DNA from 2 places in the Variovorax sp. S12S4 genome. Region 1 is predicted to be linked to the other one. Evidence: predicted binding sites of a transcription regulator. Region 1 holds the regulator's gene; the other holds the start of a gene.

The links. Region 1 encodes NrdR, which represses ribonucleotide reductase genes. Its sites were predicted from a motif close to CACNANATNTNGTG; they were not measured.
Region 2: the regulator NrdR is predicted to act here: its motif matches at 3,795-3,808, upstream of M0765_RS13185 (ribonucleoside-diphosphate reductase subunit alpha).

What each region holds. Positions count from the first base shown of each region.
Region 1 covers NZ_JALPKR020000002.1:5,298,511-5,313,880, reverse strand. Annotated here, with positions in the region: gene M0765_RS26030 (AP2 domain-containing protein) at 107-973, shown strand; gene M0765_RS29320 (septal ring lytic transglycosylase RlpA family protein) at 1,891-2,346, shown strand; gene M0765_RS26020 (hypothetical protein) at 2,283-2,744, opposite strand; gene M0765_RS26015 (hypothetical protein) at 2,939-3,109, opposite strand; gene nrdR (transcriptional regulator NrdR) at 3,346-3,789, opposite strand; gene glyA (serine hydroxymethyltransferase) at 3,809-5,053, opposite strand; ZMP/ZTP riboswitch at 5,095-5,221, opposite strand; gene M0765_RS26000 (lytic transglycosylase domain-containing protein) at 5,263-6,123, opposite strand; gene M0765_RS25995 (DUF748 domain-containing protein) at 6,717-10,526, shown strand; partial or broken gene M0765_RS25990 (DUF349 domain-containing protein) at 10,657-13,574, shown strand; gene M0765_RS25985 (hypothetical protein) at 13,665-14,261, opposite strand; gene M0765_RS25980 (M90 family metallopeptidase) at 14,356-15,147, opposite strand; partial or broken gene M0765_RS25975 (UDP-2,3-diacylglucosamine diphosphatase) at 15,156-15,370, opposite strand, start outside.
Region 2 covers NZ_JALPKR020000002.1:2,678,419-2,693,788, reverse strand. Annotated here, with positions in the region: gene M0765_RS13200 (two-component system sensor histidine kinase NtrB) at 1-1,406, shown strand, start outside; gene M0765_RS13195 (sigma-54-dependent transcriptional regulator) at 1,411-2,970, shown strand; gene ampD (1,6-anhydro-N-acetylmuramyl-L-alanine amidase AmpD) at 2,957-3,574, shown strand; gene M0765_RS13185 (ribonucleoside-diphosphate reductase subunit alpha) at 3,925-6,840, shown strand; gene M0765_RS13180 (ribonucleotide-diphosphate reductase subunit beta) at 7,019-8,191, shown strand; gene M0765_RS13175 (histone H1-like DNA-binding protein) at 8,388-8,912, shown strand; gene M0765_RS13170 (carbohydrate kinase family protein) at 9,010-9,912, opposite strand; gene M0765_RS13165 (DUF3426 domain-containing protein) at 9,973-10,893, opposite strand; partial or broken gene M0765_RS13160 (zinc-ribbon domain-containing protein) at 11,346-11,411, opposite strand; gene prmA (50S ribosomal protein L11 methyltransferase) at 11,485-12,375, opposite strand; gene accC (acetyl-CoA carboxylase biotin carboxylase subunit) at 12,398-13,747, opposite strand; gene accB (acetyl-CoA carboxylase biotin carboxyl carrier protein) at 13,750-14,211, opposite strand; gene M0765_RS13140 (TlpA family protein disulfide reductase) at 14,310-14,855, opposite strand; gene M0765_RS13135 (hypothetical protein) at 14,856-15,370, opposite strand, start outside.

The DNA.
Region 1 (15,370 bases):
GCCAAAACGCTCGCCCCAAGCATGGAAAGCTCAGGAGACGAAGCGCAAGAGCACTCCGTCCAATCGAGGCCTGGCATCGGCTGAAATCCACATCAGAGCAAGCAGCATGAAGCAGAGCGAATCCCTCTCGGCAAGCGATGTCGGCGCGAACGCAGGTCCAGGGCCCGGGAACACGCACGAGGCGCCATCGGCGTCGGGTGGCCGCGACTTCTACAACGTGCCGGCGATGTACGGCATCTTCCGCGTAGCCAACAGCTGGCGAGTCACCCTGAGCCGCGCGGGAACGCGGTTCATGAGGAGCTTCGCCTTCAGCCGGTATGGCGGCGAGGCCGCTGCACTGGCGTGCGCGCAGGCCTGTCGGGACGAGATCGTGCGCAACCATCTGCCGCCCGAGCGCAGCGACCTGGCGCAGAAACTGCGCACCACCAACAAGAGCGGCGTCTCCGGCGTGACCTTCCGCTTCAACGCCAAGGGCGAAATCATGAGCTGGCACGCGATCACCCGTGTGAGCGCGGATCGCCTGCTGACCAAGTCCTTCGGCGTGGGCCGTTATGGCGCGGCACAGGCCGAGTGTCTGGCGATTGCGGAGCGCGAGAAGCAACTGGAGGCCATGAAAGGACTGCGGAACGTTCATCCCGCCGAAGCACGCGTGAGGGCGACTACACAGAAGGCGCCGAATGCCGCCAAGGCCACGGCGTCCAGGTCGAAACGAACGCTGCCCGAGCCCATTCCCGTCGTCGAGATTCTCAGAAAAAACAACAGCTCGGGCATTCCCGGGGTCTCGTGCGTCAAGGGCGCCGATGGGTTGCCCCGCTACTGGCTGGCCAAGACGGGCGGAATCGACGGCCGGTACGTCGTCGAATGGTTCTCCGTGACAACGCACGGCAATGAAAAGGCCCGCTTGCTGGCGATCGATGCGCGCCGCGCGCAGCTCGAGCGGAAAGCGCAGCTTCGGGCAGAGCCCTCGGCTTGAATGAGCCCTCCGCATTCGCCCCAGCGAAGCCGGCGCCCCTTCCTCCTGGGCGCCTTGATCGGTGTCGCGGTCCTGCAGGTCCTCACGGTCGCCTAGCTGGCGCACTCGCAGGTGCAGGCGGTCCGGGAGCGGCAGGCCCTGGAGGCGGCTGCGCGCGCGAGGGCGGTGCGCTGCTTCGAGCGGACGGTGCATCGCGGGAAAGACGCGTGCCGCGTAGAGGCAGTGGACGCCGCGCGCTGAGCGAGTGGCCGCATTGTGCAAGCAGATTTCCAAGTACTGGAAACGTTCGACGCGCAAGCGATCGGATCGTGGCAAATCAAACAATCGGGGAGTCAGAGAATTCAGCACCGCAGCGGGTCGGGTGAAATTTTTCACGATCCCCGATGGCAGTTACGCAAAGCGATCAGTGTGCCATTCCGATTCGGTCATTTCGCACACAAAGCGCCGACCCAACAGGGATGGTGGTGCATATCATCTCGGCCCCGGCTACCACAGCCGTTTGAACACGATAGAGAAGAATTTTGAAAACCGCCATCACTGTTACCGCCTTCGGGATTGCTTTGATCCTGATCTCTGCGCTTCCCTCCACAGCACCCCTGTCAGAACCAATCGACTTCACCGCCTCGTCGCCGCAGCCGCAGCCGCAGCCGCAGCCGTAGTTGAACGCCGTTGATTGCGCCTGATGTGCTACATCAAACAATATTGTCGATCAGCGGCAGTTCCATGAAGGCCCCTCGTGCTCGTTCACGAGAGAGCGCTGCTCCTGCAGCAACCAGTGCGATTGAACACTTCGTGCGAAAAAAGAAGACTCGGTCGCAAGGAAAAAGCCTCTTCTATTTCTATTGGCCGCCGGGCTGTGTGGGGTCTTGGGCGGATGTGCTCAGTTGCATCCTGAAGGGGCGAATGCCCAAGCTCAGGTGGCGTTGGCTGATCAAAATAGCCAGAGTGTTGTGGCAAATGCCGTCGTGCCTTCGGTCCAAGACCCTGAGCCATACATTGCCCCTCTACCTGATGAGGAAGTGTCGCCTCGGGCCGACGTGCAACGCGCAGTGGAATCGAGAGCTGCTCAGCGTGGCATCGCCTCATGGTATGGCAGACCATTCCATGGCCGTCGAACAGCGAGCGGGGAGGTTTTCAACATGAATGAGTTGACGGCCGCACATCGCACGCTTCCATTGGGAAGCTATGCCCGCATATCGACATCGACCGGCGACCAGAAATCGGTGGTGGTTCGAATCAATGATCGCGGGCCATTCATCCGCAATCGCATCATCGACCTGTCGTATGCGGCGGCCTTGTCGCTCGGTCTTCAGCGCGTTGGCACGATGCAGGTGGAGGTTGTTCGTCTTGGCAAGGTGCGGGCTTTGGACTGAAGTTCCTCAGGACGAGTTTCCAAGCCTCGGACCTTGCGCGTGAGAATGCTGATCCGGGCGTTCGACTCCACCAGCAATGAGGCCGCGGCATCGCGCTGTGCCTTCAGGTCCTGGATAGTCTCCTGTGCAGTACGGGATCGCTGCCGTTGCTTCAGAAGGCGTTGACGCTCGGACGGAGCTCTTTCGCCGACTTGGTTCTTCACGTATGCCTGGATGTCCGCAACAAGGACGGGAAACTGGGCCTTCTTGAGCGCAGTAGAGTCGCAGCCCGCCTCCTTGGCCACATTGTTCTGACTAACGGGCGTACCCATCGGGAGTAGCTTGCCTGCGTCCACCTTGAGGCCCTCGAAGGCCTCGCGAAAGTTCGCTTCAGCATTTTTAGGCTTCGGCAACGTCATAGAACTTTCCAATGGCTTGCTTCTCGGGCTGAAGGCTTCGGTGCCTAGGCGAATGGGGGTGACGGTTCTCAGCTGTTCGTCAGTCCTCAAGAGGTCCGTATCGCAGGCACTCTGCGCAGTTCAGGCTGCAGCTGTGCCATGACATTCGCTCTGGCGTTCTAGGTCGGCGCGATGCCCAGCGGAAGTACGCCCTCTCAGCCAACCTCATCCAGATGTGGCTGACGCAGTTCGACCGCGGCGAACTCAGCAACGAGGAGGTCGAGGCGGCTCTTGTGGCCGGCTACGAAGCGAAGATCGCAGCCTTGGAGCGCAAGGTTGGTGAGCTCCGAAAGACAAGAAATCTCGATGTACAGGATCGCTTTCACAACCCGTGCAGCGCCATCTTTAGCTGCGTGTTCAGAATTGACAGATGGCGACAAGGGCTTCGGCGCCGGATGTCTCGCGCTGAAGGCCTAGTCGGGCCGCAGGGCGTCGATCGTGGTGTCGGCATCGGGCCGCGCCAGCGTCTGCAACCCCGATGTGCGGGGCGACTGCGGAAGCGGCGTCTGCGGCAGCGGTGGCAAATGAACTGGCGCCGGGGGCTTGCCTCGACGCCTCTTGCTCAAATGTCCCGCAACAGCTGCCTGAACTCGTCCACGTCCTCGAAGCTGCGGTACACCGAGGCAAAGCGCACGTAGGCCACCTTGTCGAGCTTCTTGAGCTCGCGCATGACGAGCTCGCCGACCTTGGTCGAATCGATTTCGCGCAGGCCGCTGGCCAGCAGCTTCTGCTCGATGCGCAGCAGCGCGTTGTCGATCTGCTCGATGCTCACCGGCCGCTTGCGCAGCGCCAGCATCATCGAGGCACGCACCTTGGTCGAGTCGAAGTCGGCGCGGCTGCCGTCCTTCTTCACAACGACCGGAAAGTTGACGTCCGGCCGCTCGTACGTTGTAAAGCGCTTGTCGCAGGCGCTGCACTGGCGGCGCCTGCGCACGAAGTCGGCGTCCTCCGAAACGCGGGTCTCGACGACCTGCGTTTCAAGATGACCGCAAAAAGGGCATTTCATGCGGCCAGGTCTTGCGGGATCAGCGGTAGACAGGGAAGCGGCTCGTGAGCGCGTGCACCTTGGCGCGCACTGCGTCGATGTTGGCCGCATCGCGCGGGTTCTCGAGCACGTCGGCCACCAGGTTCGCCGTGATGCGGGCTTCTTCGTCCTTGAAGCCGCGCGTCGTCATGGCGGGGGTGCCGATGCGCACGCCGCTGGTCACCATCGGCTTTTCAGGGTCGTTGGGGATCGCGTTCTTGTTGATCGTCATGTGGGCGGCGCCCAGCACGGCTTCGGCTTCCTTGCCGGTAATGCCCTTGGAGCGCAGGTCGACCAGCATCACGTGGCTTTCGGTGCGCCCGCTCACGATGCGCAGGCCGCGCTCGGTGAGGGTGTCGGCCACGATCTGGGCGTTCTTGACCACTTGCTGCTGATAGGCCTTGAACTCGGGCGTCATGGCTTCCTTGAACGCGACGGCCTTGGCGGCAATCACGTGCATCAGCGGACCGCCTTGCAGGCCCGGGAAGATCGCGCTGTTGATGGCTTTCTCGTGCTGCGACTTCATCAGGATGATGCCGCCGCGCGGGCCGCGCAGGCTCTTGTGCGTGGTGGAGGTCACCACGTCGGCATGCGGCACGGGGTTGGGGTACACGCCCGCGGCTACCAGGCCGGCGTAGTGAGCAATGTCGACCATGAAGATCGCGCCCACATCCTTGGCCACCTTGGCGAAGCGCTCGAAATCGATGCGCAGCGAATAGGCCGAGGCGCCGGCGATGATGAGCTTGGGCATGTGCTCGTGCGCCTTGCGCTCCATCGCGTCGTAGTCGATGGCTTCGTTGGCGTCCAGGCCGTAGCTCACCACGTTGAACCACTTGCCGCTCATGTTGAGGGGCATGCCGTGCGTGAGGTGGCCGCCTTCGGCCAGGCTCATGCCCATGATGGTGTCGCCGGGCTTCAAGAAGGCCAGCATCACGGCCTCGTTGGCCGATGCGCCGCAATGCGGCTGCACGTTGGCGGCGTCGGCGCCGAAGATCTGCTTGATGCGGTCGATGGCCAGCTGCTCGGCCACGTCGACATGCTCGCAGCCGCCGTAGTAGCGCTTGCCCGGATAGCCTTCGGCGTATTTGTTGGTGAGCTGCGAGCCCTGCGCGGCCATGACGGCCGGCGAGGCGTAGTTTTCGCTCGCGATGAGCTCGATGTGGTGTTCCTGGCGCGCGTTTTCGGCCTGGATGGCAGCCCAGATTTCGGGATCGGTCTGTTCGACCAGGATATTGCGTTGGTACATGGCAGTCCTTTGAAGACGAGGTCCTTGTTCTTCAACCAAACAAGGGCTGCCCAGGCGAACGGCTGAACGCCTGAATGGATGCCAGGCGGCACGCTTCCCAGTGGTATTCCACGTCAGCGCGTGGCACCTTTGGAGGTGCTGCGCCTATCGCCAGTCGCGTACGGAACGGAGTGTAGCTCACCCCATGGTTTTGCCCATGGGGCAGGGGCTCAGGAAACCTCGGAAAGCAGTGCGACTTTTTGAGGATCGGCCACCACCGGCTCGGCCGCTTGCTCCGGCTTCGGCGGTACAGCGATGGGGATTGGCTGCGCGCGAACGATGGGCGCCGAGGGCGCGGTCGTGGTCGGAGGATTGCGGCCATTGGCCACCTGCAGCAGCCGCTCGTGCTCGGCGAGGACCTTGTTGGCATAGCCGCCGTCGTCGTCGAGATTGGCTGCGCCCACGTAGTAGCGCAGGCCGCCTTCGAGCGAACCGGCGCGGGCGATGCATTCCTGCAGCACTTTCACGCCGACGCGCATGTTGGTCACGGGGTCGAAAGCAGTGAGCGTGCCGCCGGCGCTTTCGTATTTGTCGCCGTGCACGCGGGTCATGACCTGCATCAGGCCCTGCGCGCCCACGTGGCTCTGGGCGAACGGGTTGAAGCTCGATTCGACCGCCATGATGGCCAGGATCAGCGTCGGGTCGAGCTTGGTGCGCTTGCCCAATTGGTACGCCTCTGCGACGAGCACGCTGAGGGGCTCGGCCGCGACGCGGTACTTCTTGCTGAGCCAGTAGGCCACCGCGGCCTGCTGCTTGGGCAGGTCGCCGGGGCTCGCGGCCGTGGTGCGCACAATCGCGGTCGGCTCCAGGTCGGTGGGCTCGGGCGCGGGCTTGCGCGACTGGAGCCAGCCCATGAGCTGCTCTTCGCCGGTCTGGCGCAGATCGGGCCGTGCCACCAGGGCGAGAGCCGCAAACACAATAGCCAGGCCGACCAGTGCAAACCCGTTGTGGGTGATCTCAAAAAAGCCGTCTGCCACATCGGACGCAAAGGTCCTTAGCCCGCGGGCTGTGGCATCAAACGCCTTGTTCATCGCTCTTCCTTTCTATGCGGCACCTGATCGCAGCGCCCGGAGGGCGACGGATGAAGGCAGCGGCGCTTGATTGGTACGAATCAGGCTCCGCGCATGGAGGTGTAGGGGTGAGGGCGCGGCGACCTGATCAAGCCGGGGGAATTCGGCAGCGGGTTCAGGGGCCCCTGCTGGGTCTGGGGCAGGCCAGGGGCAGGCGGATTCTAGCGTGGCTAAATACTCGGTCAAGCATAAGAATCTATTTCCTTATGTGATTACATATTTAAACAAATCCAACTTTTTGATTCGAAGGACGAGGGAAATCCCTTGGGGCCAGGCATTGCAATGCAGCCGTGCGGCGCCTAATCTGAACACGCCTGAGTTCTCAGGCGGTTTTCCGAAATCCGGCAGCCCGAGGTGCAAGTCAAGGGCTCGAACGATGGAGGATCCATGGCGGCAATCTCTTGCTGCCAGCACGGCAGGAACCATTGACTTCCAGTCGCGCGAAACGATGGCATGGGTCTTATGCCCGCCATCAAGCCCGGTAATGAGACTTTCGTCGAATTGCCGGGCTTTCTTGTTTCTGGCTTTGCTTCTCTTTGCGGCACACTCCCGCGATGGATGTAGCTTCGCTCAAACAAAACAAATGGATGCGGCGTGGGATCGTCGCCTTGCTGGTTCTTCTGGCCTTGTGGGTCATTGCGTGGCTGGCTGTTCCGCCCATCGCCAAGAGCCAGATCCAGAAGATCGCAAGCGAGAAGCTCGGCCGGCAGGTTACCGTGGGCAAGATCGACTTCAAGCCCTGGACCCTCGAGCTCGCGCTGAACGATCTGAGCATTGCCACGGCCGACGGTAGCCGGCCCCAAGTGGCCATCAAGCGAATCTACGCCGATGCCGAGCTGCAGTCGCTCTTGCGCCTGGCGCCCGTGATCGATGCGGTGTCGGTCGAGTCGCCGGCCATCCTCCTCACGCACCTTGCCGACGGCAAGTACGACATCGACGACATCGTGGCCAAGCTCGCGGCCGGCCCGCCGCCCGATCCCAAGGCCGAGCCCGCGCGCTTCGCTATCTACAACATATCCATCAAGAACGGCGCCGTCGATTTCGACGACCAGACCGTCAAGCGCAAGCACGAATTGCGCGACTTCGTGCTGAACGTGCCGTTCCTGAGCAACCTGGCTTCCAAGCGCGACATCAACACCGAGCCCAAGCTTGCCTTCACCCTCAACGGCAGCAAGTTCGACTCGGCAGCGCTCACGACGCCGTTCGCCGAAAGCCGCAAGACCGACGCCCATGTGCAGTTCAAGGGGCTCGACCTGGTGCCGTACCTGGGCTACATACCCGGCGGCTTGCCGGTGAAGCTGCAAGCCGGCAGCCTGGACGCCGACCTGAAGATCGACTTTGCCCAGGCTCCCGCGCCCGGCCTGAAGATCACCGGCACCATCGAAGCCCGCGGCGCCAAGCTGGGCGATGCACGGGGCCGCGACTTGCTGGCGTTCGAGTCGCTCAAGCTGGCGCTGGCCGACGTGCGCCCGCTGGAATCGGTATTCCACCTGAGCGAAGTTGCGCTCTCCAGTCCGCAGCTTGCGGTCGCCCGCGATGCGAAGGGCCAGCTCAACCTGCTGGCCACCGATCCGGCCACCGGGGCTGCCGAAAAAGTAGCCGCCGCTCCCGCTGCCGCGGCAAGTGCTCCGGCCGGCAAGGCACCTGAAAAACCGAAGCTCAAGGTCCAGGTCGACAAGCTCTCGCTCAGCGGCGGGCGCATCGGCTGGCGCGACGAAACCGTCAAGCCTGCAGCGGTGGTCGACCTGAGCGCGCTCGGCCTCGATGTGACCGGCGTGACTTGGCCCATGGAAAAGCCGGCCCAGTTCAACGGCAGCACCGCCGTAGCGGGCGCAACGCTCAAGTTCAAGGGCAACGCCACCGACAAGGCGGCCAACGTAGAGACAGAAGTCGAGGCGCTGCCGCTGTCGCTGGCGGCTCCTTATCTGGCGCAAAGCCTGGAGCCGACGCTCGACGGCAAGCTCAGCGGACAGATCGACATCGCCTGGGCCCAGCCCGACCTCAAGTTCAAGGCCCGGCGCCTCGCCGCCGACGGCCTGGCGCTCACCCAGGCGAAGACCGCCCTGGCGAGCGTCGGCCGCTTCGAACTGGTCGACGCCGAGGTCGACATGACGAAGCACACGCTGAACGTGGCCTCGTTCACCGCCACCAACCCGAAGGTACATATAGAACGCGACAGCGAAAAGCGCTGGATGTTCGAGCGTTGGTTGAAGACGCCCGCCGGCGGCGCGGCGGCAGAGGCCAAGGTGGCCGCGCCCAAGCCCGCGGGCGCCGGGTCGGCGGCCGCAGCGCCGGGCGCCAACACCAAGCCGTGGGCATTGACCATCGGCACGCTCGCGGTCGACAACGGCACGCTTTCATATGCGGACAAGGCCAGCGCAACGCCTGTGGCGGTCGAGATCACGGCGCTCAACCTGAACGCGCAGAAGGTCGCGCCCGAGACCAGCACGGTGTCGCCGCTGCAGATTTCAGGACGCATCGGCTCGCGGCGGGCCGAGCCGGGCCGCTTCGACTACAAGGGCCATGTGGTGCTGAAGCCGCTTTCGGCCGAAGGCCGGCTCGAAGTGGCGTCGTTTCCCGCCCATGCCTTCAAGGCCTACTACGCGGATGCCCTCAATGTGGACATCCGCCGCGCGTTCGCGAGCTATCGCGGCACCGTGCGCTATGCAAGCGCACCGGCCGGCATGACGCTGAAGCTGGCCGGAGACACCGCGCTCGACGATTTCCGCGCCAACAGCATCTCGCTGACCCAGTCGCCCGGTTTCGACCGCAACACCAACCAGCTGCTGAGCTGGAAGACGCTGAGCCTGCGCGGCCTGCAGGTGAGCATGGCGCCCAACGCGCCGCCGGCGGTGGACGTGCGCGAAACCACCCTGACCGACTTTTTTGCCCGTGTGATCGTCGACCCCACCGGGCGGCTGAACCTGCTGAACCTGACCAAGAAGGGTGAGGCGGAAGGCAATGCCGCGGCGGCAACCAGTGCCGAGGCAAAGACCCGCAGGAGCCTGGGCGGAACCAGCACCACCACGGCGCCCCTGCCGCAGTCCGGCGGCGCCCCGGCGTCGGCCGAAGCCATGGTCGGCGGCAGCCCCGAGCCGGCCAGGCCGGCTTCGGCGCCTGTTGCAACGGCGCAGGCTGAAGCCGACACCGGGCCCAAGCCGGTCATCAACTTCGGCCCGATGAGCCTGGTCAACGGGCGCATCGACTTCACTGACCTGTTCGTCAAGCCCAACTACTCGGCCGACCTGAGCGAATTGACCGGCAAGCTCAGTTCCTTCTCGTCGAATCCGCCGAAGGGCGAGAGCGGCCGTCCGGCGCTGGCGGACCTGGAATTGCGCGGCAAGGCGCAGCAGACGGCGGCGCTGGAAATCACCGGCAAGCTCAATCCGCTGGCCAAGCCGCTCGAGCTCGACATTACGGCCAAGATGCGGGATCTCGACTTGGCGCCGCTGTCGCCCTATTCGGTGCGCTATTCGGGCCATGGCATCGAGCGCGGCAAGATGAGCATGGACGTCAACTACAAGATTGCGGCCGACGGCCAGCTCACGGCCACCAACAAGCTGGTGCTCAACCAGCTGCAGTTCGGCGACGAAGTGCAGGGCGCACCCAACAGCCTGCCAGTGCGGCTGGCGGTGGCTCTGCTGGCCGACCGCAACGGCGTGATCGACGTCGACCTGCCGCTGCGCGGTTCGCTCAACGATCCGCAGTTCAGCATCGGCCCGCTGATCTTCAAGGCGATCGTCAACCTCATTGTCAAGGCGGCGACATCGCCGTTCAGCCTGCTGACCGGTGGGCTCGGCGGGGGCAGCGGCGAATCGAGTACCGTCACCTTCGAACCTGGCAGTTCGGTGCTCAGCGCGAGCGCCAAGGAAAGCCTGGACAAGGTCGCCAAGGCCTTGACGGAGCGTCCGACCCTCCAGATGACGGTGGTCGGCACTTCCAGCCTCGAGCAGGAGCGCGATGCCTACCAGCGCCAGCGCCTGCGCCAACTGGCCCAGGCCGAGAAGCGGCGTGCGGCCGTGCGTGGCGGCCAGGCGGGCACCGACGTGCCGCCGGTCACCGATGCCGAATACCCCGAACTCCTGACCGCCGTGTACAAGCGCGCCGACATCACCAAGCCGCGCAACATGGTCGGGCTGGCCAAGGACCTGCCGGTGAAGGAAATGGAAAACCTGCTGATCACGAGCATTCCGGTCGATGAAGAGTCGATGCGGCAACTGGCCGTGGAGCGCGGCGCCGTGGTGCGCGACTACCTCCTGGCGCAAAAGCTTCCGAGCGAGCGCCTGTTCCTTGGCGCCGTGAAAACCAAGGCAAGCGGTGCCGACTGGAAACCGGGCGCCGAACTCAACCTGGCCATGAAGTAGGCAGAAGAGCACTTGGTTTTTTGCGCCGGCCCGCTATATATGTAGGCCGCCGCCCGGGCCTTCCGGCAGCTATTTGGCTGCTGTCCCGGCATGGAATTCAACCGCCCGCCACAACTGGGTGAAAATGTCGATGTGCGCCGGCCTTTGCCGGCGCCTTCGCTTTCTCTCTTCAGACAACGATCTCGCGCAAGTGACCTCTACTTCTTCCAAGCCACACGACCTCCAGGCCCTCGACACGCTCACCGGCGGCGCCTTCACCGCGCCAACCTCGGGCGAGCGCGCCGCGCGCATCCGCGACTGGCTCGCGGGCAACCCCGCGCCCGAGCAGATGCAGGAAGTCTTCAAGGAGCTGAGCGGCCGCGACAAGGGCGCGGCGCGCCTCTTGCGCGAAAAGCTCGACGAACTCAAGCGGGCCAAGGGCCAGGAAGCCATTGCCGCCGAATGGGCGCAAAAGGCCGAGGCGTTGCTGGGCCAGTCCAAGCTCAACATTGCCGATGCGCTCGCCTGGCAGCGCGATGCCGCCAAGGCCGGCGCGCCGCTGTCGCGCGAGCCGCTGGCTGGTTTCAAGGTGCAACTCGCCGAGCGCGTGAAGGGCATCGAAGACCTGCAGCACCGTGCCCAAGTGCACCGCGAAGCCGCCGTGCTGCTCGCGCAGCGCTTCGAAGTGCTCTCGACCAAGGGCTGGCAGGACGCCCAGGCCGCCGAAGAATCGCTGCGTGCCGACGTGACCCATTGGCAGCAACAGGCTGCCGACATCACGGCCGATGCAAACTGGACCAGCCTGGACGCGAGGTTTGCCCCGCAGCTCGAATCGTCGAAGGCCCAATTGCTGGTCGTGTCCGATGCGTTCCATGCGGCGTTGGCCCAGGCGCAAGCCGCGGCTGCAGACTCCGCGGCGCCCCTGCCGCCGGTGCCCGTGTGGGCCGACGAGCTGCGCGCGGCGCGCGGTGAAGTAGTGGCGCCCAAGGCCGCGCCCGCCAAGCCGGCCGCACCCAAGGTCGACCCCGCAGTGCGCGCAGCCGCGCAAGACGCCGTGCAAGCGGCCCTTGCCAAGCTCGAGCAGGAAACCGCCGAAGGCCACGGCAAGGCCAGCGCCGGTGCGGCCGCTGCGCTGCGCGCGGTGCTGAAGGAACATGGCAAGCTTGTCGATGCCCCGCTCGAAGCACGCGTGCATGCGGCGCTGGTGGCGGCCGGCGAACTCGAAGGCTGGCAGCGCTGGAGCGCCGACAAGGTGCGCGAAGACCTCGTTGCCAAGGCTGAGGGCCTGCTCAAGCGCCCCGAAGGCCAGGCCCTCGGCGGCCGCAAGATGCAGGAAACGCTGCGGTCGCTGCGCGACCAGTGGAAGCAGGCCGACCAGGGCGGCGTGCCCAACCATGCGCTGTGGAAGCGCTTCGACGAAGCCTGCAACGAAGCCCACAAGGTGGTCGAAGCCTGGCTCGAAAAGGTTCGCGCCGATGCGGCCGAGCACCGCGCCCACCGCGTGGCGCTGATCGAAGAGGTCAAGGCCTGGGCGGCCGAGCATGCCACCCCCTCCGACCTGAAGGCGCACAACCGCGCGCTGCACCAGTTTGCCGACCGCTGGCGCGATGCCGGCCACGTGGGCGAGAAGGTCTTCGCCGAGCTGCAGCCGCAGTGGAACGAAGCATTCGGCGCCGCGCGCGCACCTTTCGAGACGGCGCAAAAGGCCAGCATCGAACGACGCCAGGCCATGATCGCCGAGGCCGCCGAGTTGGGCGCCCAGCCCATGCTGCGCATCGATGCCGTCAAGGCGCTGCAGCAGCGCTGGCAGGCGGAGGCCCAGAGCGTGCCGCTCGACCGCCGCCACGAACAGAAGCTGTGGGACGCGTTCCGCGCACCCATCGACGAAGCCTTCAATCGCAAGACGGCGGAGCGCGAGAAGTCCGCGACCGCAATGAGCGAACACGACCGCCATGTGCTCGAGGCGTCCAAGGCGCTTGACGCTGCCAATGCCGGCGGCGACGTGCAGAAGATTCGTGCCGCCATCGCCCGGCTCGAAGCCGCGCTGCGCGGCGAGGCGCCCCCACCGGCACCCGCGGCCTCCAGCGACGGACCTTCGGTCGGCGCTACCGAGGTGGTCGCACCCGGGCAGGCCGCGGCCGAATTCGGCGAGAGCGCCGAACAGGCCCCGGGCTCGAGCGACGCGGAAGCCTTGCCGGGCACGCGCGCCGAATCGGCACCTGCTGCCAATCCCGATCTGGTAGCCCCTGCCGACGGTGCAGATGCATCGGCGCGAGCCGATAGCGCTGCACACGAAGGCAGCGAGCCTGCTGCGGCCGAAGAAGCCAAGGCCCCGCCCGCACCGCCGAAGCCGGCTCCCAAGCCGGTGGTTGCCGTGCGCGGCGACGACCGGCCCGGCAACAAGAAGGCCGAAGCGGCCCCGGCAGCCCGTACAGGCGGCAGGTTCGGCGACCGGCGCGATGGCGCCCGTCCGGGCCCGGGCGGCCCTGGTCGTCCTGGCGAGCGCGGGGCACCTCGCGCTGATGGACGTGGCGACCGCGGCGATCGCGGTGCACCGGCCGGACGCTTCGGCGACCGTCCGCCGCGCTTCGAAGACCGTGGTCCGCGGCTCGGCGACGCGGCCTTCCGCGCGCAGCGCGAAGCCCTCGAGCGTGCGGACATGGCGCTGCGCAAGCTGGCGGCCCAGGCCCACGGCGAAGCGCTCACGCAAGTGCTCGGCGCATGGGAGCAGCGCGACGCGTCCAAGCTGCCCAGCGTTCAGGAGCTGGGCCGCGCGGTAACGCCCGCGGTGCGTACCGGCTGGTCTCAGGCCATCGGTTCGGCGCCCAAGGCCGCACCCGATGAAGCCGCCGAAGCGCTGCTGCGCCTTGAAATGGCCGCCGAAGTGCCGACGCCTGCCGAGCAGCTCGACGCACGCCGTGCGCTGCAGCTCAAGCTGCTGACGAAGCGTGGCGATCCCCGCCGGCGCAAACCTGGGGCCAAGACGCCGGCAAGGTGCTGGCTGCCGCGCACGATGCAGCCAGCGCACGCCGCCTGCAGAACGCGCTGAAGGCGCTGCTGCGCAAGTAAGGTGCGCACCCGCCGCCGCACCGCCTGACGGCCATGCATGAAAAAGGCGCCCCGGGCGCCTTTTTCATGGGTGCGATGAAATCGCGTGGATCAGACTTTCTCGCCGATCATGGGCGTCTGGACCGTGGCCGCCTGCTCGGCCGCATGGCCGCTCGCCATCCGGCGCCGGACGAACAGCCCGCCGATGCCCAGCAGCAGGGCGACGGCGCCGACGATCAGCGTGATCTTGTCCGTGGCCATCGATGCTGCGACCTTGTCCTTGTTCTCCATGATCTTCTGTACGTCGGCGAGCGCGACCACCGGTTTGCCCTTGAGCTTGGCCTCGTACACGAGGTTGTTGTCCGAGGGATCGATGCGCACTTCGATGCCTTCGTCGATCAGCGGCTCGACCTTGCTCCGGCCGATGGCATGGTCGACGCGCCATTTCTCGATGCTGCCGTCGGCGAGCTTCGCGTCGAGCACGAAGTAGTGGCGCGTCGTGGTGCCGCCGCGGCGGCGCTTGGTCGTCTCGGTGATCTCGCTGCCGCTGACGATCGTGCCGCTCTTGGCGACCAGGTCTTCCACCGCAGTGCCGTGCGTGTCGGCGCCCGCCTTGAACTGCGCATAGGCTGCCCAGCCCAGGATGCCGATGCCGAAGAGCAGCGCGATCCATGCCTTGCCCGTGAGCTGATAGAACCAATCCCTCATGTTGTTGACCTTTTTCGGTGAGTTGATAACCCACCGATGTTAAGGGGCAAACTGCTACTGAATAGGTAGCAAAGAATGAAGAATTGGCGGGCGATCAGCCCTGTTTAGGAAGAAAGAATTCATCGAACAGCGCCACCACCGCGGGGAAGTCCCGCGCGAAGTTCGGACGGTTCACGAAGTAGGCCTCGCAGGCCACTGCGAAGAACTCGCTGATCGATGTCGCGCCATAGTCGTCGAGCCATGGCGGCTCGGCGCCGAAGCGGTCGGCAAGGATCGTCTTCTCGCGAAAGTCTTCGTACGCGGGCTGCAGCACCGCGAGCCAGGCGGCGCGAGCCTCGCGTGCGCTCTTCTTGCCCGCAAAGCCCGGCGGCAGCGGCGGGCAGCCGTCGGCATCGCCTGCGCGCATGTCGATCTTGTGGGCGAACTCGTGAATCACGACGTTGTAGCCGCCGCCCGTGGTGATGCCGCTGGCGAGAACGTCCTGCCAGCTCAGCATTACCGGGCCGCGATCCATGGCCTCGCCGGCCACCACCTCGTCGTATTCGTGCACCACCTGCGCTTCGTCGACGATCTTGCGCCGCGCAACGACCTCCGACGGATGCACCACGATGCCGACAAAATCGTCGTACCAGTCCAGGCCGCCCTTCAGGTTCAGAACCGGCAGCACCGCCTGCGCGGCAATCGCCAGCGCGACCTCGTCGGTAATGACGAAGCCCTGCGTGCCATGGAATTCCTTGTCGCGCAGGAATTCGGCGGTGAGGGTGCGCAGACGCTGTTGTGCGGCGTGAGGCAATTCGCCCAGAAAGGCATAGCGCTCGAGCGTCGCCTGCCAGGCAGCCTCCGGAATCGGGGGCAGGGCGCGCAACCGGCGCAGCCACTTGAACATTGCGGTGGTTAGCGCAGATCGACGCGTTGCGCGCCGGCGGGTGAAAGGCACAGCAGCTGCGCGGCGCGGCGGATGGGCCGCCGCGTCCCAGTCGCTCAGCACCATGCGCTTGAGGCCCTCGCCCAGGTCGTGGTCGGCGGGCCGGTGCGTGTGGCCGTGCACCAGCGTGCGCGCGCGCCCTGCCCAAGCCATTGGCGTGCTGCACCGCCATCCACATCGGCCC
Region 2 (15,370 bases), 2.6 Mb from region 1:
CCATCGGCATCGACCTGGGCACCTTCACCGCGCTCCAGGTGCTGCAAGGCGGCAACATCAACTACACGCCGCTGTTCGCACTGCCGGTGCTCATGAGCGCGGTGCTCGGCACGGTGACCGTGGGCCTGGGCACCACGGCCACTGTCACGCTGCTGTTGCTGGCGGATGCGGGCTGGCACTGGCTCCAGCAGCCCGGCGATTCGTCCACCCGCTTCGTGCAGGCGGCGCTCACGGGCACCGGGCTCTTCGTGGTGGCGCTGCTGGCGCACGAACTCGCACGCCGGCTCGCACGAGAAGAAGCCACCGCCGAGCGCAACCGCAGCAGTGCGCAAATGCAGGCGCAAGTGAACGACCTGGTGATCGAAACGCTGAGCGAGGGCGTGCTGGTGATCGACGCCGAAGGCCTGGTGCACGCGGCCAATCCGGCCGCCGATGCCATCCTCGGGCAAGGCCTGGCCAAGCTCCCCCTGCCCTTTGCGCTGCACACGCAGCCCGCGTGGCATGCGCTGGCCGCGCTGGCGCGCCAGACCTTTGCGCGACGGGCGCCGCAATCCGAAGAAATTCCGGTGGCGCAAGCGCGCGGCGCGGCACGCGAGGTACGCGTGCGCACGCGGCTCACGCCCACCAGCGACCAGCGCGTGGACAGCCTGTGCGTGATGTTCCTTCAAGACCTGCGCGAACTCGAGGCCCGCATCCGCACCGAGAAGCTGGCGGCAATGGGCCGCATGTCGGCTGCAGTGGCACATGAAATCCGCAATCCGCTGGCCGCCATCACGCAAGCCAGCGCGCTGCTCAACGAAGACCTCACCGATCCCGCGCACCGAAAGCTGACCAGCATGGTGCAGCACAACGCCCAGCGTCTCGCACGCATCGTGGACGACGTGCTCGACGTTTCACGTGCACGCCAGCAGCGCGTTCTTTCGCTCGGCGAGCAGGTCGCGCTCGACCCCGCCGTGCGCGCCCTCGCCGAAGAATGGGTGCGCCAGACGCAGCGCCCGGGCGTTCTCATCACGCTCGATGCCGCCGACAGCGAGGTGCGCTTCGACGTCGAGCACCTGCGCCGGCTGCTCGTGAACCTGCTGGACAACGCGGCGCGCTACGCCGGCAAGCGCGAGGGCTCGATCCAGGTCGTCACCACCACGCAGCGCGGAAGCTCAGGCCGGCCGAGCCTGCAGGTGTGGAGCGACGGCGCGCCGCTGGAGCCCGCGGTGCAGCGCCATTTGTTCGAGCCGTTTTTCTCTTCCGAAAGCCGCTCCAGCGGACTCGGCCTGTTCTTGTGCCGCGAGCTGTGCCGGCGCCATGGCGCCACCATCGGCTACGAGCGCCGGGCGCTTGTGGCGGGCGGACCCGAAGGCAACGAATTCTTCGTCAGCTTCGCTCCCAGCGAAATCCGGCTGACACAATAGCGCCGTGAGCACTCCCAATCCCCCTTCCCTGCAGCGCCCGGCCAACATCCTGGTCATCGACGACGAGCCCGACCTGCGCACGCTGTACGAACTCACGCTGCTGCGCGAGGGCTACCGCGTGGAAGCCGCGGGCAGCGTTTCGGAAGCATGGGAGCACCTGGAGGCCGGGCAATTCGATGCGGTGATCACCGACATGCGGCTGCCCGACGGCCAGGGCATGGAAATCATCCATCGCATCCAGAAAGACCAGCGCACCGAGCGCTGCGTGGTGATGACGGCGTACGGCTCCGCCGAGAACGCGGTCGAGGCGCTGAAAGCCGGCGCGTTCGATTACCTGACCAAGCCCGTCGACCTGAAGCAGTTCCGCGCCGTGGTTGCCTCCGCCGTGCAGGCGCAGCAGGCCGCGCCCGCCAAGACCACGAAAGCGGCACCGGCGGCACAGGGCGAACGTGCCGGCGACACGCCCGGCGTGACAGGCAGCGGCATTGCGGCGCTCGAGCGGCTGGTGGGCAACTCGGAGCCGATGCGCCTGGTCAAGTCGCGCATTGCCAAGGTGGCGCGCGGCATGGCGCCCGTGCTGGTGCGCGGCGAATCGGGCACCGGCAAGGAGTTGGTGGCGCGCGCCGTGCACGCCTGCAGCCAGCGCAGCGACGGCCCGTTCGTTGCGGTCAACTGCGGCGCCATTCCGGAGAACCTGCTCGAGGCCGAATTCTTCGGCGCACGCAAGGGCTCGTACACCGGCTCGTCGCAAGACCGCGATGGCTACTTCCAAGCCGCGCGAGGCGGTACGTTGTTCCTCGACGAAATCGGCGACCTGCCGCTGGCCATGCAGTCCAAGCTGCTGCGCGCGATCCAGGAGCGCAGCGTGCGCTCCATCGGCTCCACGCAGGAAGACGCGGTCGACGTGCGCATCGTGAGCGCCACGCACAAGGACCTGCACGCCGAGGTCAATGCGGGCCGCTTTCGCCAGGACTTGTTCTACCGGCTCAACGTGATCGAGATTGCGGTGCCCGCGCTGCGCGACCGGCGCGAGGACCTCCCGGCCCTGTGCGCCGCTTTGCTCGCGCGCATTGCGCACGACGGCGGACTGCCGGTGCCGCATCTTTCCGGCGACCTGCTGCACCGTCTCGCGCAGCATCCGCTGCACGGCAATGTGCGCGAACTCGAAAACCTGCTGCACCGCGCCGTGGCGCTCAACGACGGCGACGAACTGCACCTGGACCTGATGGGCGGTGGACAGCCAGCCGTCGCGGGGCTTGCGGCTTCGGCGCCCTCGCCTTCTCCGCCGCCGGACGACGGCGAACCGCCCGCCGCTGCAGCACCCGCGGCCGCCTTCGTTGAACCCAAGACCGCACCGCCGCCCTTGCCGTCCGACCTGCAGGCCTATCTCGACCAGCAGGAGCGCGAAATTCTGGTGCGTGCGCTGCATGAAAGCGGCTTCAACCGCACCGCCGCAGCCGCACGGCTCGGCATGAGCCTGCGCCAGATCCGCTATCGCATCGCGCGCCTGGGCATCACCACGCCCAACGGCGACGAAGGTACCGCGAGCAATGCCGACGATTGAAGCAGCAACGTCGAACGCAAGCGGCGACGACGGCCTCTGGCGCGCCGGCTGGTACCGCTTTGCAAAGGCGCTGCAATCGCCGAATTTCGGCCCGCGACCGGCAGGCGCGCAGACCGACCTGATCGTGCTGCATTCCATCAGCCTGCCGCCCGGCGAATATGGCGGCGATGCGGTGCAGCAGCTCTTCGCAAACCAGCTCGACTGGGACGCGCACCCTTACTTCCAATCCATTCGCGGCCTGCAGGTTTCCTCGCACTTCTATGTGCGGCGCAACGGTGAACTCTGGCAGTTCGTGAGCTGCGACGATCGCGCCTGGCATGCCGGCGTCTCGTCCTGGCGCGGCCGCGAAAACTGCAACGACGATTCGATCGGCATCGAGCTCGAAGGCCTGGAAGGCCAGCCTTTCGACGAGGCCCAATACGAAACGCTGGCCAGCCTTTGCGCGGCGATTGCGCAGCACTACGCCATCGCGTTCATCGCGGGCCACGAGCACATTGCGCCGGGCCGCAAACAGGATCCGGGCGCGGGCTTCGATTGGCAATTGCTGCGCGGGCAGCTCGGCTGGAGTCCGCGGATGTTCCCCGAACAGGTGCTGCCGCTCTAATTTTTTTAATCGGTCGGCGGTATGCGATGCGGCGTTCTTGCGCCGCAGCAATCTCTAAAATTTGGAGCGCGCCTCCAGCAACCATGCGCCTTGCAGGCCCAAATCCGCTTGCAAGCCACAGCCCGCGCGGGTTGCGCGACCATAGGCCAGTATTCATGGGCATCGCTGGCCGAGTGCCGCGCCCAAACAAATACGCCACTGTGTTGAATATCTCAAAAAACACTACATCTAGTGGTTGTAGACGCTTCGCACCCTAGATATAGTGTCTTCCGTCCGGTCATCACGCACCGGCGCAATGCCCCGCCAAGGCATTGCCACCCAACAAGAATTGCCACACCGAGAGGAAGCGAATGCAAACAGCCCTGAACACCCCATCGACCCCGCGTGCCGTTCCCTCGACGCCGCAGCAGCAGCAACGAGACACTGCTGGCTCGCCCACCGGTCAGAACCTCGCGCACTACCAGATCATCCGCCGCAACGGCGCCGTGGTTCCCTTCGAACCCAACAAGATCGCCATCGCGATGATGAAAGCCTTCCTGGCGGTGCACGGCACCCAGGGCGCGGCTTCGGCCAGCGTGCGTGAAACGGTCGACGCCCTCACGCAAGGCGTGATCCGCGCCATGGTCCGCTCGCGTCCGGGCGGCGGCACCTTCCACATCGAAGACGTGCAAGACCAGGTCGAGCTCGGCCTCATGCGCGGCGGCCACCACGAAATTGCGCGCGCCTACGTGCTGTACCGCGAACGCCGCACGCAAGAGCGCTCCAAGCAAGGCACGCAGGAAACGCCGGCTGCGCCGCTGCTCCACGTGCTGGACCGCGGCGAGCGCGTGGCGCTCGACCTGAACGAACTCAAGGGCCTGATCGAATCGGCTTGCGAAGGCTTGGGCGACGGCATCAGCGCCGCACCGATCGTCGCCGAGACGATGCGCAACCTGTACGACGGCGTGCCGCTCGACGAGGTGTACAAGGCCTCGATCCTGGCCGCCCGCACGCTCATCGAGAAGGACCCCGACTACACCTTCGCGACCGCCCGCCTGCTGCTGCACACGATCTTCAAGGAAATCATCGGCCGCGAAGTCATGCCCGCCGAGCGCGCGCAGACCTACGCCGACTACTTCCCGCAGTTCATCAAGAAGGGCGTCGAGAACGAACTGCTCGACGAGAAGCTGCTGCAGTACGACCTGCCCCGCCTGGGCGCGGCGCTCAAGGCCGAGCGCGACAACCAGTTCGACTACCTCGGCCTGCAGACGCTGTACGACCGCTACTTCCTGCACGTGCGCAAGTCGCGCATCGAACTGCCGCAAGCCTTCTTCATGCGCGTGGCCATGGGCCTCTCGCTGAACGAAATCGACCGCGAAGCCCGCGCCATCGAGTTCTACGAAGTGCTGTCTTCGTTCGACTTCATGTCGAGCACGCCCACGCTCTTCAACGCCGGCACGCTGCGCTCGCAGCTGTCCAGCTGCTACCTGACCACCGTGCCCGACGACCTGGACGGCATCTACGAGTCGATCAAGGAAAACGCCCTGCTCTCGAAGTTTGCGGGCGGCCTGGGCAACGACTGGACCCGCGTGCGCGCACTGGGCAGCCACATCAAGGGCACCAACGGCGAATCGCAGGGCGTGGTGCCGTTCCTCAAGGTGGTGAACGACACCGCCGTGGCGGTGAACCAGGGCGGCAAGCGCAAGGGCGCGGTCTGCACGTACCTTGAAACCTGGCACCTCGACATCGAGGAGTTCCTGGAACTGCGCAAGAACACCGGCGACGACCGCCGCCGCACGCACGACATGAACACGGCCAACTGGATTCCCGACCTCTTCATGCGCCGCGTGATGGAAAAGGGCACCTGGACGCTGTTCTCGCCGTCCAACGTGCCCGACCTGCACGACCTGTTCGGCGCCGACTTCGAGAAGGCGTATGTCGCCTACGAAGAAAAGGCGGCGCGCGGCGAGATCAAGCCCGCCCGCACCATCCAGGCATCGGACCTGTGGCGCAAGATGCTCACGATGCTGTTCGAGACCGGCCATCCCTGGATCACATTCAAGGACGCCTGCAACGTGCGCTCGCCGCAGCAGCACGCCGGCGTGGTTCACTCGTCGAACCTGTGCACCGAGATCACGCTGAACACCAGCGACACCGAAACCGCCGTCTGCAACCTGGGTTCCGTGAACCTGCTGCAGCACCTGAAGGACGGCAAGGTCGACCAGGAAAAGCTCAAGCGCACGATCTCGACCGCGATGCGCATGCTCGACAACGTGATCGACATCAACTACTACGCCGTGAAGAAGGCGCGCGACTCGAACCTGCGCCACCGTCCGGTCGGCCTGGGCCTGATGGGCTTCCAGGACGCACTGTACGAACTGCGCATTCCCTACGCCTCGCAAGAAGCCGTGCAGTTTGCCGACGAGTCGATGGAAGCCATCTGCTACCACGCCTACTGGGCCTCGACCGAGCTGGCCAAGGAACGCGGCAAGTACTCGAGCTACAAGGGCTCGCTGTGGGACAAGGGCATCCTGCCGATCGACACGCTCGACCTGCTTGAAAAAGCACGCGGCGGCTATGTCGAGGTCGACCGCTCGGCCACCCTCGACTGGGACGCGCTGCGCCAGAAGATCAAGGCCGACGGCATGCGCAACTCCAATTGCGTGGCCATCGCACCGACCGCGACCATCTCGAACATCATCGGCGTCGACGCCTCCATCGAGCCGTGCTTCGGCAACCTCTCGGTCAAGTCGAACCTGTCGGGTGAGTTCACCGTGATCAACCACTACCTGGTGCGCGACCTGAAGCGCCTGGGCCTGTGGGACGACGTGATGGTGATGGACCTGAAGCACTTCGACGGTTCGCTGCGCCCGATCGACCGCGTGCCGCAAGACGTGAAGGCGCTCTACGCCACCGCGTTCGAAGTGGAAACCACATGGCTCGTCGAAGCTGCCTCGCGTCGCCAGAAGTGGATCGACCAGGCGCAGTCGCTCAACATCTACATGGCCGGCGCATCGGGCAAGAAGCTCGACGACACCTACAAGCTCGCATGGCTGCGCGGCCTGAAGACCACCTACTACCTGCGCACGCAGAGCGCGACGCACGCCGAAAAATCCACGGTGCAGTCGGGCCGCCTCAATGCGGTGTCGTCGGGCAGCGATGCACCTTCGGGCATGAGCGCACTCGACGCAGCGGCTGCCGCAGCAAAGGCGCAGATGAACGCGATTCCCGCAACCGACATCGCGTTCTGCGGCGTGGACGATCCGACTTGCGAAGCATGCCAATGACGCCTCAGTGAAGAGAGCGAGGTCCATGCACAACGCGCGAACTCTCAGTCGATCACGGCATTGACTGACATCGCGCGATGCATGAGAGCAACATAACAACCACATAAATGGAGCGCGACGTGAACGAGCACTTTGCAACTCACATCGTTGCTCCGATAATTGAGCATTGGATTTTTCTATGTTGACCTGGGACGAAGAAGTCAAGCCCTCCTTACCAAAGGATATGCAACAAGGATTGCAGCAACACCACGCATCGACCAGCGGCTTGCCCGCAGGCCGACCGGTGGACGCTCCGACTTCGTCGATTGCACAACCCACGGCCCCCGTCGCAGCGCAGCGCGTCAAGGCTTCCGACAAGCGCATCATCAACGGCCAGACCGACGTCAACCAGTTGGTGCCGTTCAAGTACAAGTGGGCTTGGGAAAAATACCTCGCCACTTGCGCCAACCACTGGATGCCGCAAGAAGTGAACATGACGCGCGACATCGCGTTGTGGAAAGACCCGAACGGCCTGACCGAAGACGAGCGCCGCATCGTCAAGCGCAACCTCGGCTTCTTCGTGACCGCCGACTCGCTGGCCGCCAACAACATCGTGCTGGGCACCTACCGCCACATCACGGCGCCCGAATGCCGCCAGTTCCTGCTGCGCCAGGCTTTCGAGGAAGCGATCCACACGCACGCGTACCAGTACATCGTCGAGTCGCTCGGCCTGGACGAGAGCGAGATCTTCAACGCCTACAACGAAGTGCCGTCGATCCGCGAGAAGGACCAGTTCCTGATCCCGTTCATCGACGCCATCAGCGACCCCCACTTCAAGACCGGCACGCACGAAACCGACCAGACGCTGCTCAAGTCGCTCATCGTGTTCGCCTGCCTGATGGAAGGCCTCTTCTTCTACGTCGGCTTCACGCAAATTCTTGCGCTGGGCCGCCAGAACAAGATGACCGGCGCCGCCGAGCAGTACCAGTACATCCTTCGCGACGAGTCGATGCACTGCAATTTCGGCATCGACCTGATCAACCAGCTCAAGCTCGAGAATCCCGGCCTCTGGACCAACGAGTTCAAGGCCGAGATCAAGGCCCTCTTCATGAAGGCCGTCGAGCTCGAGTACAAATACGCCGAAGACACCATGCCGCGCGGTGTGCTCGGCATGAACGCCTCCATGTTCAAGGGCTACCTGCGCTACATTGCCAACCGGCGTGCACAGCAGATCGGCCTCGAAACGCTCTTCCCGAACGAGGAAAACCCGTTCCCCTGGATGAGCGAAATGATTGACCTGAAGAAAGAGCGCAATTTTTTCGAGACCCGCGTGATCGAGTACCAGTCGGGTGGCGCGCTCTCCTGGGATTGAATCTTTCCGATAAGAATTAATGAATTCAAGAATTGCCCTTGCCACCGATCGCGCCGAAGAGCGCGGCATGGACGAGGGCTCAGGTGTTCATGGTGCTGGAGCACAGATTCCAACGCCATGAATCGCTTTGCGCTACCAACGTGCGCGGAGTGCTTCAATAGGTTGATTTTTTCAACTTGATCAAGGAGAAATAGAAATGGCAACTGCAAAGAAAGCGCCGGCTAAGAAAGCCGCTGCAAAGAAGGCTCCGGCAAAGAAGGTCGCGGCCGCTAAGAAGGCTCCCGCCAAGAAGGTAGCTGCGAAGAAGGCTCCGGCCAAGAAGGTCGCAGCCAAGAAGGTAGCCGCCAAGAAGGCGCCTGCGAAGAAGGTAGCCGCCAAGAAGGCAGCTCCGGCAAAGAAGGCCGCTGCCAAGAAGGCTCCGGCGAAGAAGGCCGCAGCGAAGAAGGCTCCTGCCAAGAAGGCGGCGGCGAAGAAGGCTCCGGCGAAGAAGGCCGCTGCCAAGAAGGCCCCTGCGAAGAAGGCTGCCGCCAAGAAGGCTCCTGCCAAAAAGGCTGCGGCCAAGAAAGCCGCGAAAAAGCCCGCTGCCAAGCCTGCCGCTGCTGCCAAGAAGCCTGCTGCGAAGAAGGCCGCCAAGGCACCTGCCGCAGCGCCTGCTCCTGCTGCGCAAACGACGCTGAACCCGCAGGCAGCCTGGCCGTTTCCGACGGCCAGCAAGCCCTGAGCTTCTCAGCGGCCTTGACGGCAAAAAGCCCGGCACCTCACGGTGTCGGGCTTTTTTTATGCGCGCCGCCCGCGAAGGCGAGCGAGCAACCGGCGGCTCAGAGGCCCAGCGCCTTCTTGTCGACCTGGTAGTTCTGAGGCCCGCGCTGTGCGATCTTGAGCGCACCGATGCGGTTGCCAAGCGCCGCGCATTGCGCGAGCGGCCACTCCTTCTCCAAGCCGAACAGCAGCGCGCCGCGCCATGCATCGCCGCAGCCAGTGGGTTCGACCACCGCAGTCGGCGTTACGCCCGGCACGTGCTCGCGCTCGCCATCGGTCCACACTTCGCAGCCCTCGGCCGCCAGCGTGACCACCAGGCCGCGCACGCGCTTGGAGATTTCGGCCAGGCTCCAGCCGGTGCGCTGCGAAAGCATCTTTCCCTCGTAGTCGTTGACGACCACCCAGCTTGCCAGATCGATGAAGTGCTTGAGCGCCTCGCCATCGAACATCGGCAGGCCCTGGCCTGGATCGAACACGAACGGAATGCCGGCGGCGGCGAATTGCTCCGCATGCTGCAGCATCGCGTCGCGGCCATCGGGCGCGATGATGCCGACGCGGATGTCTTCGCGGGCGGCGATTTTCGTAAGGTGCGCCTGCTGCATTGCACCGGGGTGGAACGCGGTGATCTGGTTGTTGTCGACGTCGTTCATGATCATCGCCTGCGCGGTGAAAGTATCGTCGAGCTGGCGCACGAACTCGGTGCTGATGCCCAGCGTACGCAGGCGCTCCAGGTAGTCGGCTCCGTCGCTTCCGAGCGTGGCCATTGGCAATGCCGTGCCGCCCAGCGCGTTGAGGCTGTAGGCGATGTTGCCGGCACAGCCGCCAAAGTCACGCCGCAGGCCCGGCACCAGGAACGACACATTGAGAATGTGCAGCTGGTCCGGAAGGATCTGGTCGGCAAACCGGCCCTCGAAAGTCATGATGGTGTCGAACGCGAGGGAACCGCAAATCACTGCTGCCATGGTGAGCCGTTGGTTGAAGGATGAATGAATGAATGAACGAGGCACGGGCGCGAACCCGGGCTAAGGATAGAACGCTTCCACGCGGTAGCCGGCAATAGACGGCAGCGTTGCCGCCTCCGTTGCGGACAACGTGAGCGGCAGCGATGCGGCCTGGTCGGAGCGCGCCGCAAGCACCGTCGGCGCACCGTAATCCGAAGCCGCCAGCACGCGGCGCACCACTGCCCGCTCCTGCGTGTCGAGCAGCGAAAGCTCGATGGCCGGCATGGCCAGCGGAACCGTGGCACCGTTGCGCAAGGTAAAGCTGAGCCGGTAGTCGTTGTTGCCGGTCTTCTCGCGCGCGAAGGCGGCGCCTTCGATCACGATGTCGCCGATCTGGCGCAACGCCGTGAGCTCACAGCCGGTCAATCGGCACATGGCGGCGAATGCGGGGCGCAGGTTCGGCTGGCGGGCCACGATGCCATTGCGCTCGTGATGCAAGACCTGCGCGACGAACAGCAGAACGGCCAGCACGGCGAAGAACCAGAGCGCAAATCGTACGACGCCGCGCTGCCAGAACCCTTCGGTGCCACGGTCCGCCTTCTCGTCACCGGAGAAAGGAACCCTGTCCGAGTCCTCCGCTTCGTGAAGCGGCGCCGGGAGCGGCAGAGCACCCGAATCGCCGTCCAATCCGTCCAGTTCGCTCGCCTGCCTCACCATCGACGCCGACGCCTTTGCGGCGGTGCGCTCGTCGCGCGCCTTGGCGCTCGCGATCTTGGCCGACTTGATGCGCGCCCGGCGCAGCGCCTTCTGCATCTGCACCTGGTCGCGGTCTTGCGCGGCCTCGTGCTTTCGTCTTCGACGCTGGCCGATGCCGCCATTTCGCGAGCCTTGATGCGCAAGGCCGGCAAGGGAGGCGGCGGTGGTGGTGGCGGCGAAGGTGGCGCCGCAAGATTCAGGTCGATGTTCGGGAACGGCGGCAGTGAGCTCGCAGGTGGCCGCCATTCGGGCTCGTTGGCCTCGAAGTCGGACCACAACTCGTCGGCGATGATTCCGTGCGCAGGCAGGACGAAGGCCGTCGCGGACGGCGTCGCAGGTGCGGAACTTGGCGCAGGCGTAGGTGCAGGCCTGGTCTCCGGAAGCGGCGCCGGCGGCAGAAGCTCGTCCGTTTCTTCCAGCGGCGACGAAGCGACAGCGTCCGACGTTTCACCATGCTCCGGTTCGTCGTCGAAGAAGTCCGCGTCTTCCGTCGCACTCGAAGACTCCGGCCCGGCCTGCGAAGGATGCTGCTGCTCGGACGGCCCGGACTCCGCCTCGGCCTTTGCGGAAGGCGCCGTCGGAGGCGGAGGCGGAGGTGGCGCCGCCGGACCCGGCACGCCGTCCGGCGCCTCGTGCAGATCGAGCGTGGCGTCGAACACATGGCTGCAGCGGCCGCAACGCACCCAGCCATCCGAGATGCGAAGCTGGTCGCGCACCACCTTGAAGGTGGTGGCACAGGCGGGGCAACGCGTGACAAGGCTCATGACCGGGCGATTGTAGGGTTGAGCCCCCGCCTCGCGAGCGGTGCGCGGCGGTGCGAAATCCCGGCCGCGCTGCTCAGCAGCGAGCCGTCATGAGAATCCAGCCGTCCTCGCTGTCGCTGACCTCGAGCGCGGCATAGGGCGCGTAGGCCTGCTTCAGTTCGTCGGCCTGGCGCTCGAGAATGCCGGCGAGCACCAGCGATCCACCCGGCGCCACGTGGCTGCGCAGCAAGGGCGCAAGCACCTTGAGCGGCGTTGCAAGGATGTTGGCCAGCACCGTGTTGTAGCTGCCCTTGGCCGCTTCCGGCAGGCCGGCATTCAGGCGCACGCCATTGGCTTCGGCATTGAGGCGGGTCGACGAGACGGCGGCCTCGTCGATGTCGACGGCGTCGATATCGCGTGCGCCGAACTTCGCCGCGCCAATGGCAAGAATGCCCGAGCCGCAGCCGTAGTCGAGCACGCGCTGGTCGCCGAATGCGCCTTCGCCCTGCTTCGCGATCCAGCGCAGGCACATGCGCGTGGTGGGGTGCGTGCCGGTGCCGAAAGCGAGCCCCGGGTCGAGCCTGATCAACTGCCTGGCTTGCTCGGGCGGCTCATGCCAGGTGGGCACGATCCAGAACTCGGGCGTGATTTCGACCGGCGCGAATTGCGACTGCGTGAGCCGCACCCAGTCTTGATCGGGCACCGGCGCCACGCCGAGCACCGCGCAGCCTTCGAAGAAGTCCTGCAGCGCGAGCACCGACGCAGCCTCTTTGGCAAGGGCTTCGTCGGCGAACAGCGCAATGATGCGCGACCGTTGCCAGCCCTCCTTGGGCGGCGGCATGCCAGGCTCGCCGAACAGCGCCTGCTCGGCATCGGTCTGCGCGTCGGCGTCTTCCACCGACACGCTCAGCGCATCGAGTGCGTCCAGCGCATCGCTGACCATTTCGACCCGGTCTTCCGGCGCCATCAGGCGAAGTTCAAACATGGTGGCGTCGGGTGTTCTCTGCTCAGCGCTTGTGTGCCGCCAGCCACTCTTCCAGGTAGTGGATGTTGGTGCCGCCGCTCATGAACTTGGCGTCGACCATCAGCTCGCGGTGAAGCGGAATGTTGGTCTGGATGCCTTCGATCACGGTTTCGTTCAGCGCCGTGCGCATGCGCGCCATGGCCTGCTCGCGCGTGTCGCCATACACAATGATCTTGCCGATCATCGAGTCGTAGTTGGGCGGCACGAAGTAGTTGGTGTACGCATGCGAATCGACGCGAACGCCAGGGCCGCCCGGCGGGTGCCACATGGTGATGCGCCCCGGCGACGGCGTGAACTTCCAGGCGTCTTCGGCGTTGATGCGGCACTCGATGGCATGGCCGCGCATTTCGATCTGTCGCTGCGTGAACGGCAGCTTCTCGCCCGCCGCCACCATGATCTGCGTTTTCACGATGTCGATGCCGGTGGTGAACTCGGTCACCGGGTGCTCCACCTGCACGCGCGTGTTCATCTCGATGAAATAGAACTCGCCGTTTTCGTAGAGAAACTCGAAGGTGCCCGCGCCGCGGTAGCCGATTTTCTTGCAGGCCGCGGCGCAGCGCTCGCCGATCTTCTCGATCAGCTTGCGGGGAATGCCCGGGGCCGGCGACTCCTCGATCACCTTCTGGTGGCGCCGCTGCATGGAGCAGTCGCGCTCGCCCAGATAGACCGCGTTCTTGTGCTTGTCGGCCAGGATCTGGATTTCAACGTGGCGCGGGTTCTGGAGAAACTTCTCCATGTACACGGCCGGATTGTTGAACGCAGCGCCGGCTTCCGCCTTGGTCATCTGGATCGCGTTGACCAGTGCCGCTTCGGTGTGCACCACGCGCATGCCGCGGCCACCGCCGCCGCCGGCGGCCTTGATGATGACCGGGTAGCCGATGGCGCGCGCGATGCGCTTGTTGGTGGCGGCGTCGTCGGACAGCTCGCCCTCGGAGCCGGGCACGCAAGGCACGCCGGCCTTGATCATGGCCTGCTTGGCCGAGACCTTGTCACCCATCGTGCGGATGTTGTCGGGCGTGGGGCCAATGAACTGGAAACCGCTTTGCTCCACGCGCTCGGCGAAGTTGGCGTTTTCGCTCAGGAAACCATAGCCGGGGTGAATCGCTTCGGCGTCGGTGACCTCGGCCGCCGAGATGATCGCCGGCATGTTGAGATAGCTCAGCGACGATGGCGCGGGGCCGATGCACACGGCTTCCTGCGCCAGCTTGACGTACTTTGCGTCGCGGTCCGCTTCGGAATAGACCATCACGGCCTTGATGCCGAGCTCGCTGCAGGCGCGCTGGATCCGGAGGGCAATTTCCCCCCGGTTTGCAACCAGGATCTTCTTGAACATGGTCACTCGATGATGAACAGCGGCTGGCCGTATTCGACTGCCTGACCGTTTTCGCCGAGGATCTGGGTGATCGTGCCGGACTTGTCCGCTTCGATTTCGTTGAGGATCTTCATCGCTTCGATGATGCAGACGGTGTCGCCCTCATTGACCTTGCTGCCGACTTCGACAAAAGCCGGTGCGCCCGGACTGGACGAACGATAGAAAGTGCCGACCATCGGCGACTTGACCGCATGCCCGGCGGGCGCGGCTTCGGCGGCCGGCGCGGCAGCAGCAAGCGCAGGCGCCGCAGGCGCACCGGCGGCGGGAGCAGCGGCAGGTGCCGCCACGGTCTGAACATATTGCACCGGGGCAGCGCCGCCGCCCTTGACGATGCGAACCTTGCCTTCGGTTTCGGTGATTTCCAGTTCGGAAATATTGGATTCCGACACCAAATCGATCAGTGTCTTGAGTTTGCGCAGATCCATGAGGCTCCAGTGCCGACTTTGCCGGTCATTAGGATGTAACTTGGCTAAAAATCGTTGATCTTTAGCGATTGGCGGCGAATGCCGAGGTGTATCTGATTCTAACCGTGAACGAGTTCACGTCGCCACGTGTCCAGATCGGCGGGCTCGAGCTTGCCCATTTTACGAGCCGCGACGGTCCCCGCGCCCGTAAGAACCAGCGTGAACGGCAATCCTCCGGCGGTATTGCCAAGGCTTTTTACCAGTTCAGTACCCTGCAAACCGGCCAATCCGACGGGATAGCCGACCGGCGTCTTCTGGAGAAATTTGCGCACGGCACTCGGCTGATCGATGGCCAATCCAACGACTTGCCAACCATTGCCGCCATTTTCGCGAAAGAAGCGATCGATCATCGGCATTTCTTCCACGCACGGCGGGCACCACGTGGCCCAGAAATTCAACAGCAGCGGCTTGCCGCGCAGGCTCGAGAAAACCAGTTCACCGCCCTCCGGACGGTCGAATCGTTGATCCCAGAAGGCGGCATCCAGGACCCCGCCCTTGGTGCTGACGCCGCGCTCACGCCACCACGCGCCGCCCAAGCCTGCCGCAGCGGCCGCGACCGCCACGCCGCCATACATGAGGCGGCGCCGTGTGGGCGAAGAAGTCATTCACTTGTCCTTTTCTCTTTCAATCAGCCGGCGCAGCGCGGCCAGATCGCCGCGCGGTGTGCGCCCCTGGGCGTCGGGCCGGAGCGCTCCGCGCAGGTCGTCGAGGTCGTACACCAGCAGGTGGACCCCGATTTCCTCGCCCAACGCACGGCTTGCGGCATGCACGCTCAATGCCTCGACCTGCTCACCGTGAAATCCGGTGACCATTCGCGGCTCGTAATCCACGTGATGGTCGATGAGGGCAATTTCGGCCGACTTGGAATCATCGCAGAACAATTGAATATAAATGTCTGACAGCCGCGTGGCCGTGCCGTGCCACACAGCACCCCCGATGTGCGGCCGGAACGCCGCCATGCGCTCCATCCATTCGAGCGCGAGCAGCCGCAAGGCATGCAGCTCCTGCGGCTGGGTGTCGGCGCAGTAAAGCGCGATGTAGTCACGCACTTCGGCCTCGACCTCGTCGTTGTTTGGCAGCGCCGTGCGCGACGACAGGCCAAGGTCTCGCACTGCCCGGC